2 regions of the Mesorhizobium sp. P3_A10 genome follow, and region 2 is predicted to be linked to the other one. Evidence: predicted binding sites of a transcription regulator. Region 2 holds the regulator's gene; the other holds the start of a gene.
The links. Region 2 encodes HrcA, which represses chaperone genes, less so after heat shock. Its sites were predicted from a motif close to GTTAGCACTCNCNNNNNGNGAGTGCTAAC; they were not measured.
Positions count from the first base shown of each region.

Region 1: the regulator HrcA is predicted to act here: its motif matches at 1,897-1,925, upstream of AC1DXU_RS15470 (co-chaperone GroES).

Region 1 is NZ_JBFUFZ010000003.1:512,867-517,048, reverse strand. It holds gene groL (chaperonin GroEL) at 1-1,371, opposite strand, end outside; gene AC1DXU_RS15470 (co-chaperone GroES) at 1,429-1,743, opposite strand; gene AC1DXU_RS15465 (hypothetical protein) at 2,080-2,427, shown strand; gene AC1DXU_RS15460 (usg protein) at 2,450-2,719, shown strand; gene AC1DXU_RS15455 (DUF982 domain-containing protein) at 2,963-3,277, shown strand; gene AC1DXU_RS15450 (Hsp20 family protein) at 3,824-4,182, shown strand, end outside.
Region 2 is NZ_JBFUFZ010000004.1:14,578-18,759, forward strand. It holds gene AC1DXU_RS16800 (VOC family protein) at 1-213, opposite strand, end outside; gene rph (ribonuclease PH) at 221-937, opposite strand; gene hrcA (heat-inducible transcriptional repressor HrcA) at 1,137-2,222, shown strand; gene AC1DXU_RS16815 (hypothetical protein) at 2,404-2,601, shown strand; gene AC1DXU_RS16820 (PQQ-dependent sugar dehydrogenase) at 2,688-4,034, shown strand; gene AC1DXU_RS16825 (LysE family translocator) at 4,104-4,182, shown strand, end outside.

The DNA.
Region 1 (4,182 bases), on a different contig from region 2:
GTTCTCGGCGATCTGGCGCACGGGCGCTTCGATCGCGCGGCGTACGATCTCGATACCGTGCTTTTGGTCCTCATTCTCGGCCTGCACGCTGTCCAGTGCCTTGGCCGCACGCAAAAGCGCCACGCCGCCACCCGGCAACACACCTTCCTCTACCGCAGCGCGCGTCGCATGCATGGCATCGTCGACACGGTCCTTGCGTTCCTTGACCTCGACCTCCGTCGAGCCGCCGACCCGGATGACGGCGACGCCGCCGGCCAGCTTGGCCAGCCTCTCCTGCAGCTTCTCGCGATCGTAATCGGAGGTTGTCTCGTCGATTTGCGCCCTGATCTGACTGACGCGCCCCTGGATCTCGCTCTTTGAGCCGGCGCCGTCCACGATGGTGGTGCTCTCCTTCTCGATCACAACCTTCTTGGCGCGGCCCAGCATGTTGAGAGTGACATTCTCTAGCCTGATGCCGAGATCTTCCGAGATCGCGGTGCCCCCGGTGAGGATTGCAATATCCTCCAGCATAGCCTTGCGGCGGTCGCCGAAGCCCGGCGCCTTGACGGCGGCGACTTTGAGGCCCCCGCGCAGCTTGTTGACGACCAGCGTCGCCAACGCTTCGCCCTCGACATCCTCGGCGATGATCAGCAGCGGTTTGGACGACTGCACGACAGCTTCCAGCACCGGAAGCAGCGCCTGCAGATTGGACAGTTTCTTCTCGTGAATCAGAACATAAGGCTCTTCCAGCTCGACGCGCATCTTGTCCTGATTGGTGATGAAATACGGGCTGAGATAGCCGCGGTCGAACTGCATGCCTTCGACGACTTCGAGTTCGGTCTCGGCGGTTTTCGCTTCCTCGACGGTGATGACGCCTTCGTTGCCGACCTTTTCCATCGCCTCGGCGAGGAAGCGACCGATCTCGGCGTCCCCATTGGCCGAAATGGTGCCGACCTGGGCGATCTCGTCATTCCTGGTCACCTTGCGGGCGTTGATCTTCAGCTCGCCGACGATCGCCTCGACCGCCTTGTCGATGCCGCGCTTCAAGTCCATCGGGTTCATGCCCGATGCAACCGCCTTCGCGCCTTCGCGAACGATCGCCTGGGCAAGTACGGTCGCAGTCGTGGTGCCGTCGCCGGCAAGGTCGCTGGTCTTCGAGGCGACCTCGCGCACCATCTGGGCGCCCATGTTCTCGAACTTGTCCTCGAGCTCGATCTCCTTGGCGACGGTCACGCCATCCTTGGTGATGCGCGGCGCGCCGAATGATTTGTCGATCACGACGTTGCGGCCCTTGGGGCCGAGCGTCACCTTCACCGCATTGGCGAGGATGTCGACGCCGCGCAGCATCTTCTCGCGTGCTTCGGTATTAAATTTCACTTCCTTGGCAGCCATTGGATCACTCCTTTATCTAGGCAGCATTCGTTGACTGGTTGGATTTCGAAGAAGCCATCACGCGGCCTTCTTCACTTGGGCGGTCTGCTCGATCACTCCCATCACGTCGCTTTCCTTCATTATCAGCAGGTCCTCGCCGTTGAGCTTGATCTCAGTGCCAGACCATTTGCCGAACAGGATGCGGTCGCCGATTTTGAGGTCGAGCGGCGTGAGCTTGCCGCTCTCGTCACGGGCGCCTGGGCCTACGGCAACCACCTCGCCCTCCTGCGGCTTCTCCTTGGCGGTGTCGGGGATGATGATGCCGCCGGCGGTCTTTTCCTCGGCTTCGATGCGGCGGACCAGGACACGGTCATGCAATGGACGGAACGTCATATCGTTCTCCTTCGGGATAAACAGATCTTTGAGGTTCCTCCACACCGGACCGGCAATATCGGCCAGTGCGGGGCGCTGCGACCCCTTTTCAGGCATCGCGCGAATATCGAGCTAGTTTGGAATTTTCTAGTTTCAAGGGGTCGCTTCAAAAATTTTGGCACTCGGCAGTTCGGAGTGCTAGGGGCATGAATGCATGGAGCTATTTTCGCTAGGGCAAGCGATTCTCAGGTCTTGAAATTCGCTCTGCACTCCACGAATTTTTTGTCGTTGGAGTCCCGACAAGGGGTCCTACAACACAACGATGCCAAGGAGATTGTTAGGAAACGGAGACTGTCGATGGAACGGACCTCGTCAAAAAACATCCCCTCGATCGCCCCTGAACCCTCTGATCCTTCGCTTGACCGCCTGCTGTTCCCGGCGCGGCACTTTAATCACCCCGATGAGGTGGCGGGGGACCGCACGCTCGACATTCAGGAAAAGCGCGCCATTCTTGCCTCATGGGCATCGGATGCTTGCGCCGTCGAGTCCATGCCTGCGCTGCGAAGCCCACCAGGTGCTGCGAGTCCGGTGACATTTGACGCCGTCATGGATGCACTTCGCCGACTGGACGATAGTCGCGCTGAGGTAGGCAATGACCTTGAGGAACGGCGGGACCGAGAACGCCCGCAAAGACTTGATGCCTGAACGCGCGCGATAGGAGAGATGCATGGGCAGCAGGGAATTCCGGCTGCAGATGGAGGGCTATGGTCTCACAACTGCGGAGATCCACTACCATCTTCCCGATCATCCAAGCCTTTTGCAGCTCTACGTTTGGCAGGAATACGATCTCGCACCGGAATTCCCGACCCTCAAAGGCTTTCTGGATTACTGGGAGCGCGAACTCGAAGGCGCGCTGCATTCCGTGCGCGTCGCCCACCACCGCTTGATCCGGCCCGCCGAATGGCATGCGGTAGACGGCATCTTCACAATTCAATAGCCGGCCCAAGATCCGCTCCCCTTGAACTGAAAAGAGGCGTTTCCAATGTTCTTATGTGTCCAGCGCGGCTGCCGGATGTCGAGTTGAGCAGGACGGAAGGATCGCATGGAAACGATCCTCTTTGAGAATCCCGTTTCCGCCATGGTTTGCCGTGGCGTTGGCCAAGCTCGTCGGCATCGTTTGCAGGAGGCCGCGCACGGTGAGGGAGGCTTCAGTTGCCCAATGGTTTGAAGGGAGGTCACTATGGAAAGCGCGACGTTCAAACAGCCGGTTTTCGTGAGAGACGACGGCAGCGGTGTCCAAAAGATCGGCTGTGTCATGGATGCGATAGAGTTTCTGGAAGAATGGCCGGTTGAAAGGCGCGGTCTCCTCCACGCGGCGGCGTCCGATGCATGCTACTCCGCTTACGATGGTCGGAAGTCTGTCGAGGCGGCGAACAAGGCCTTTACAACTTGGGCACGCAGGGTCGGTGTCATTGAGGACGTGCCCGTAGCGCCACAGTGGATGACAGGGCCGAAGATCAGCACAGCAGACCTTCTTATGGAAAGTGACGGCTAAATTCACTGCGGCGGTAATCTACCGCCGCAGCATCAGAGCGGCGCGTCACCGGGGCAACGGGCGCAGGAAGGTCAAACATTTCGGATGGCTTCTTCGGCACACACAACTTACCAAGCGGAGCGCACGAATGAGCGCGTCTGCCTGAATGGAAGCCGTTGACGGCATCCTCACCATTAATAGCCGGCGCCCGGGCCCCTTTTGGCCGGATCCCCCAAGTCGGCTTTCGTCGTCGGGCTCGACTAGGTCGATTAGGTCCCCGCAATTGTTACGTCGTTTATAGGCCCGAGGACCGAGACAACGCCTTGGAGTGTCATGGTTATCCTTTCCCTGCCGTTCGAAGTACCCGCGAGTAGATGGACATTCATTGGAGCGCTTCTCAGCCATTCGAAGGCGATCGCGAAACTGCTTTAGCGGTCGCTCTTGACTCAGCAGAAATCGATCCCCAACTCATCTTCGTCGGTCGCCGCGCAAGGGGCCGATCTGTCAGGGAGCGCCAGGCTTCTTGGCGTTCCCTCGTGCCTATGTTGCTCCAAGGAGGATGTAGTTATGAGAACGAACCTGGACTTTTCCCCCTTCTATCGGTCGAGCATCGGCTTTGACCGCATCTTCAACCTGCTCGAAAACGCCAGCCCCCCACAGAACGCGGACAACTGGCCGCCCTATGACATAGCCAAGCTCGGCGAAGACACCTACCGCATTGTCCTTGCGGTCGCCGGTTTCGGTGAGGACGAGCTTACGATCACACAGGAGCCAAATATGCTCGTGATCGAGGGCGCCAAGACAGAGAACGACGAGGTTATGTACCTCCATCATGGCTTGGCCCTGAGGTCGTTCGCGCGCCGGTTCGAACTGGCTGACCATGTGACCATTGTCGGGGCAAAGCTCGAAAACGGTCTGCTGATCAT
Region 2 (4,182 bases):
CGGCGGCACCTTCAGCCGCGCATCGGGTGCCGGCGGGATTTTGGTCGCCTCGGCGTTGAAGATTAGCAGCACGCCCGGCCCGCAGCGGAAGAAGATGTGCCTGCCGTCGACCTTGCCGAGCAGGTCGAGGCCGAGGATGTCGGTGTAGAAGGCTTCCGCGGCAGCCAGATCGGTGACGTAGACGGCCGATTCGAGGATGGCGGAAGGTTTCATGGAAAACCTATGCGACCGCCATCTGCTGCAGGCTGACCAGCCGCTGAATGCCTTTCTTGGCCAGGCCCATCAGTGCCGCAAACTGGTCCTCGGAGAAAGGCTCGCCCTCGGCGGTGCCCTGGATCTCGACGATGCCGCCCTTGCCGGTCATGACGAAATTGGCGTCGGTGCCGGCCGAGGAATCCTCGACATAGTCGAGGTCGATGACCGGCTGGCCGTCATGGATACCGCAGGAAATCGCCGCGACATGGTCTTTCAGCACCTTGGCGACGCTGGCCATCTGCCGTGCTTCCATCCAGCGCAGGCAATCATAGAGCGCCACCCAGCCGCCGGTGATCGAGGCGGTGCGGGTGCCGCCATCGGCCTGGATGACATCGCAATCGACGGTGATCTGCTGCTCGCCCAGCGCCTGCAGGTCGACCACGGCGCGCAGCGAACGGCCGATCAGCCGCTGGATTTCCAGTGTGCGGCCGCCTTGCTTGCCGGCGGAGGCTTCACGGCGCATGCGCTCGCCGGTCGAGCGCGGCAGCATGCCATACTCCGCCGTCACCCAGCCCTTGCCGGAATTGCGCATCCAGCCCGGCACCTTCTCCTCAAGGCTGGCCGTGCACAGCACATGCGTGTCGCCGAACTTCACCAGGCACGAGCCTTCGGCGTGCTTGGAGACGCCGCGCTCGAAGGAGATGGCGCGCATTTCGTCGAATTGGCGTTTGGAAGGGCGCATTCAGGCTGTTTTCCTATGTTTTTCGGAATCGTGGCCGGCTTGTAGCCGCATGGGGCCCATGGCGCAAAGGAAAATGGCCGGACGACCTGACCACAGACGCTGGGTGATCTGACACAGACACCGGGTGATCTGACACAGACACCGGGTTGCGCGGGCGCCGGTGAAGTCTATATCCTTTAGCCGGAGGTTTTTGGCTCGAATGACCAAGGCAGTCGCCGAACCCAGTTTGCTGTCACCCGCGCTGCAGTCGCTCGACATGCGCTCGCGCGATATTTTTCGGCGCATCGTCGATTCCTATCTGAAGGACGGCGAGCCTGTGGGTTCGCGCAGCCTGTCGCGTATCCTGCCGTCGTCGCTGTCGCCGGCCACCATCCGCAATGTGATGAGCGACCTCGAGCATCTCGGCCTGATCTACGCCCCGCACATTTCCGCCGGCCGTTTGCCGACCCAGGCCGGGCTGCGGTTTTTCGTCGATGCTTTCATGGAACTCGGCGATCTCTCTGACGAGGAGCGCCGCATCATCGAGGCGCAGGTGCGCGCCTCCGGCTCGGGCGCGACGCTGGAACACATGCTGACCGAGGCCAGCCAGATGCTGTCCGGCATGTCGCGCGGCGCCGGCCTGGTGCTGACCGCCAAGAACGAAGTGGCGCTCAAGCACATCGAATTCATCCAGCTGGAGCCGACCAAGGCGCTGGCGGTGCTGGTGTCGCAGAACGGCGACGTCGAGAACCGTGTCATCGACCTGCCCGCCGGCGTCACCGTCTCGCAATTGCATGAAGCCTCCAACTTCCTCAACGCCCATATCCGCGGCCGTACGCTGGCCGAGGCGCGGGTCGAGATCGCCCGCATCAAGGAAGAGACCAAGGCAGCACTCGACACGCTGTCGCAGGATCTGGTGGAAAAAGGCCTGGCGGTGTGGGCCGGCGCCGACAGCGGCCTGCCGGCGCGTCTCATCGTGCGCGGCCGCGCCAATCTGCTGGAAAATGTCACCGCCCACGCCGATATCGAGCTGCTCAGGCACTTGTTCGAGGACATGGAGACGCAGGATGGGCTGATCCAGCTGCTCGACCTCGCCGAGGAGGGCTCCGGCGTACGTATCTTCATAGGTTCGGAAAACAAGCTGTTTTCGCTGTCGGGCTCGTCGCTGGTCGTCGCGCCCTATCGCGACAAGGACGCCCGCGTCATCGGCGCGCTCGGCGTCATCGGTCCGACCCGGCTGAACTACGCCCGCATCGTGCCGATGGTCGACTATACGGCGCAGCTTATTTCCCGCATGCTGCGCTAGGTGTGTTGGTATTCAGGTGATGCCGGCCTGCGAAAGGCGGTCTTCTGCGCTTCCGGTGCTCACGTACCCAAAAGTACGCTCCACTCCGGTTCTCGAAGACCACCATTCTCGGCTCGGCCTGACCTGAATCTCAACACACCTCGTGCCAAATCGAAGAACAGGCTGCGCAAGGAGAAAAAGAATGGCTTTCGAAGAGATCAAGGCGCAGATCAGCCTGTTGCTCGAAGAGATGGTCAACCAGCCGGAGGATCAGCATGAGGTGCAGGAACAGCTGCGCGAGAAGCTGAGGGAAATGCGCGCCATGGGCCTGCCGCTGCCGGCCGACCTGGTCGAGTTGGAAAAGCGCCTCGATGACGATTTCTACGCCGCCGGGACCTGAGCTGCCGATACCGCGCACCAAACGTTGAGGCGGAACGATTGTCGGGCCGGCTCGTTCAACCGTTTCGACGCCACCTTGAGGTCAGTATGATCCGATTTGCCGGTCTGACGGCCATTTCCGCTGCCTTGTTTTTCGCCATGGCGGCATTTGCCCAGGCCGATCAGCCGCTGCTGAAAGGCGCAGCCGCCTTTGGCGACTGGAGGGACGACAGGCCGGGCGTACGGCGCTTGATCCGGCCTGAGGATCTGCAGGCGCCCTTCTTTACCGAATCCGCTTCCAACGGCGCCGGGCTGGCGGACCGGCCGGAAGGCGCCAAGCCGATCATGGCGCCGGGCTTTTCGGCCGAGATGATCGCCTCGGGCATCGCCAGCCCGCGCGTCGTGCGCGTCGCGCCCAATGGCGACCTGTTCGTCGCCGACAGCAGGGCCAACCAGATCCGCGTCTATCGTCTGACGCAGGGCAGCGCCAAGCCTGCCGAGGAAGCGATCTTCGCCAAAGGCCTGACCCAGCCCTACGGCATCGCCTTCTATCCCCAGGGTGACAGTCCGCAATGGGTCTATGTCGCCAACAGCAACAGTGTCGTTCGCTTTGCCTATCGCGACGGCGACCTCGAGGCTTCCGGCCAGCCGGAAACCGTCGTCGCCAACATTCCTTCGACCCACCACTGGACCCGCGACATCGCCTTCTCGCCTGACGGCAAGACGCTCTATCTCTCGGTCGGCTCCGGTTCGAATGTCGCCGAGGGCATGGGCAAGCGGCCGAAGGGCGGCCTGGACGCCTGGGCGAAGTCGATGCCGCTTGGCGCTGCCTGGGGTGCCGAGGACGGCCGCGCCGATGTGCTGGCCTTCTCGCCTGACGGCAAGAATGGCCGCATCGTCGCCACCGGCCTGCGCAACTGTTCGGGCATGACCGTGCAGCCGGCCAATGGCGCGCTGTGGTGCGTCGTCAACGAGCGCGACGCGCTCGGCGACAACGTGCCGTTCGAATATGCAACGACGGTGAAGGACGGCGCCTTCTACGGTTGGCCCTGGTACTACATCGGCAACAATGAGGATCCGCGCCACAAGGGCGAGCGCCCCGATCTCGCCGGCAAGGCAACCATCCCCAACGTGCTGATCCAGGCGCACTCGGCGCCGCTCAACATCGCCTTCTATACCGGCGGGAATTTCCCGGCCGACTATCAGGGCGACGCCTTCGTCGCCTTGCACGGCTCGTGGAACCGCGGCATCCGCACCGGCTACAAGGTGGTCAGGTTGCGGTTCAAGGACGGCAAGCCAACGGGCGAATATGAGGACTTCATCGCCGGCTTCGTCATCTCGGACGACGAGGTCTGGGGCCGTCCGGTCGGCGTGGCGGTGGCCAAGGATGGCGCGCTGATCGTCACTGAAGACGGCAACGGCACCATCTGGCGCATCACCTATGGTGGGTCCTGACCTACTGGTGCAATCGAATCCTGCCCTGAGGGAATTCACCCGCATCCGGCTTTGCGCTAAAGCTGGAGCATGACCCTTACCGGCTTCCTCGCCTACAGTGCCGCTCTCGGCATCGCCGCCGCCATTCCCGGCCCCGGCGTCACCGCAC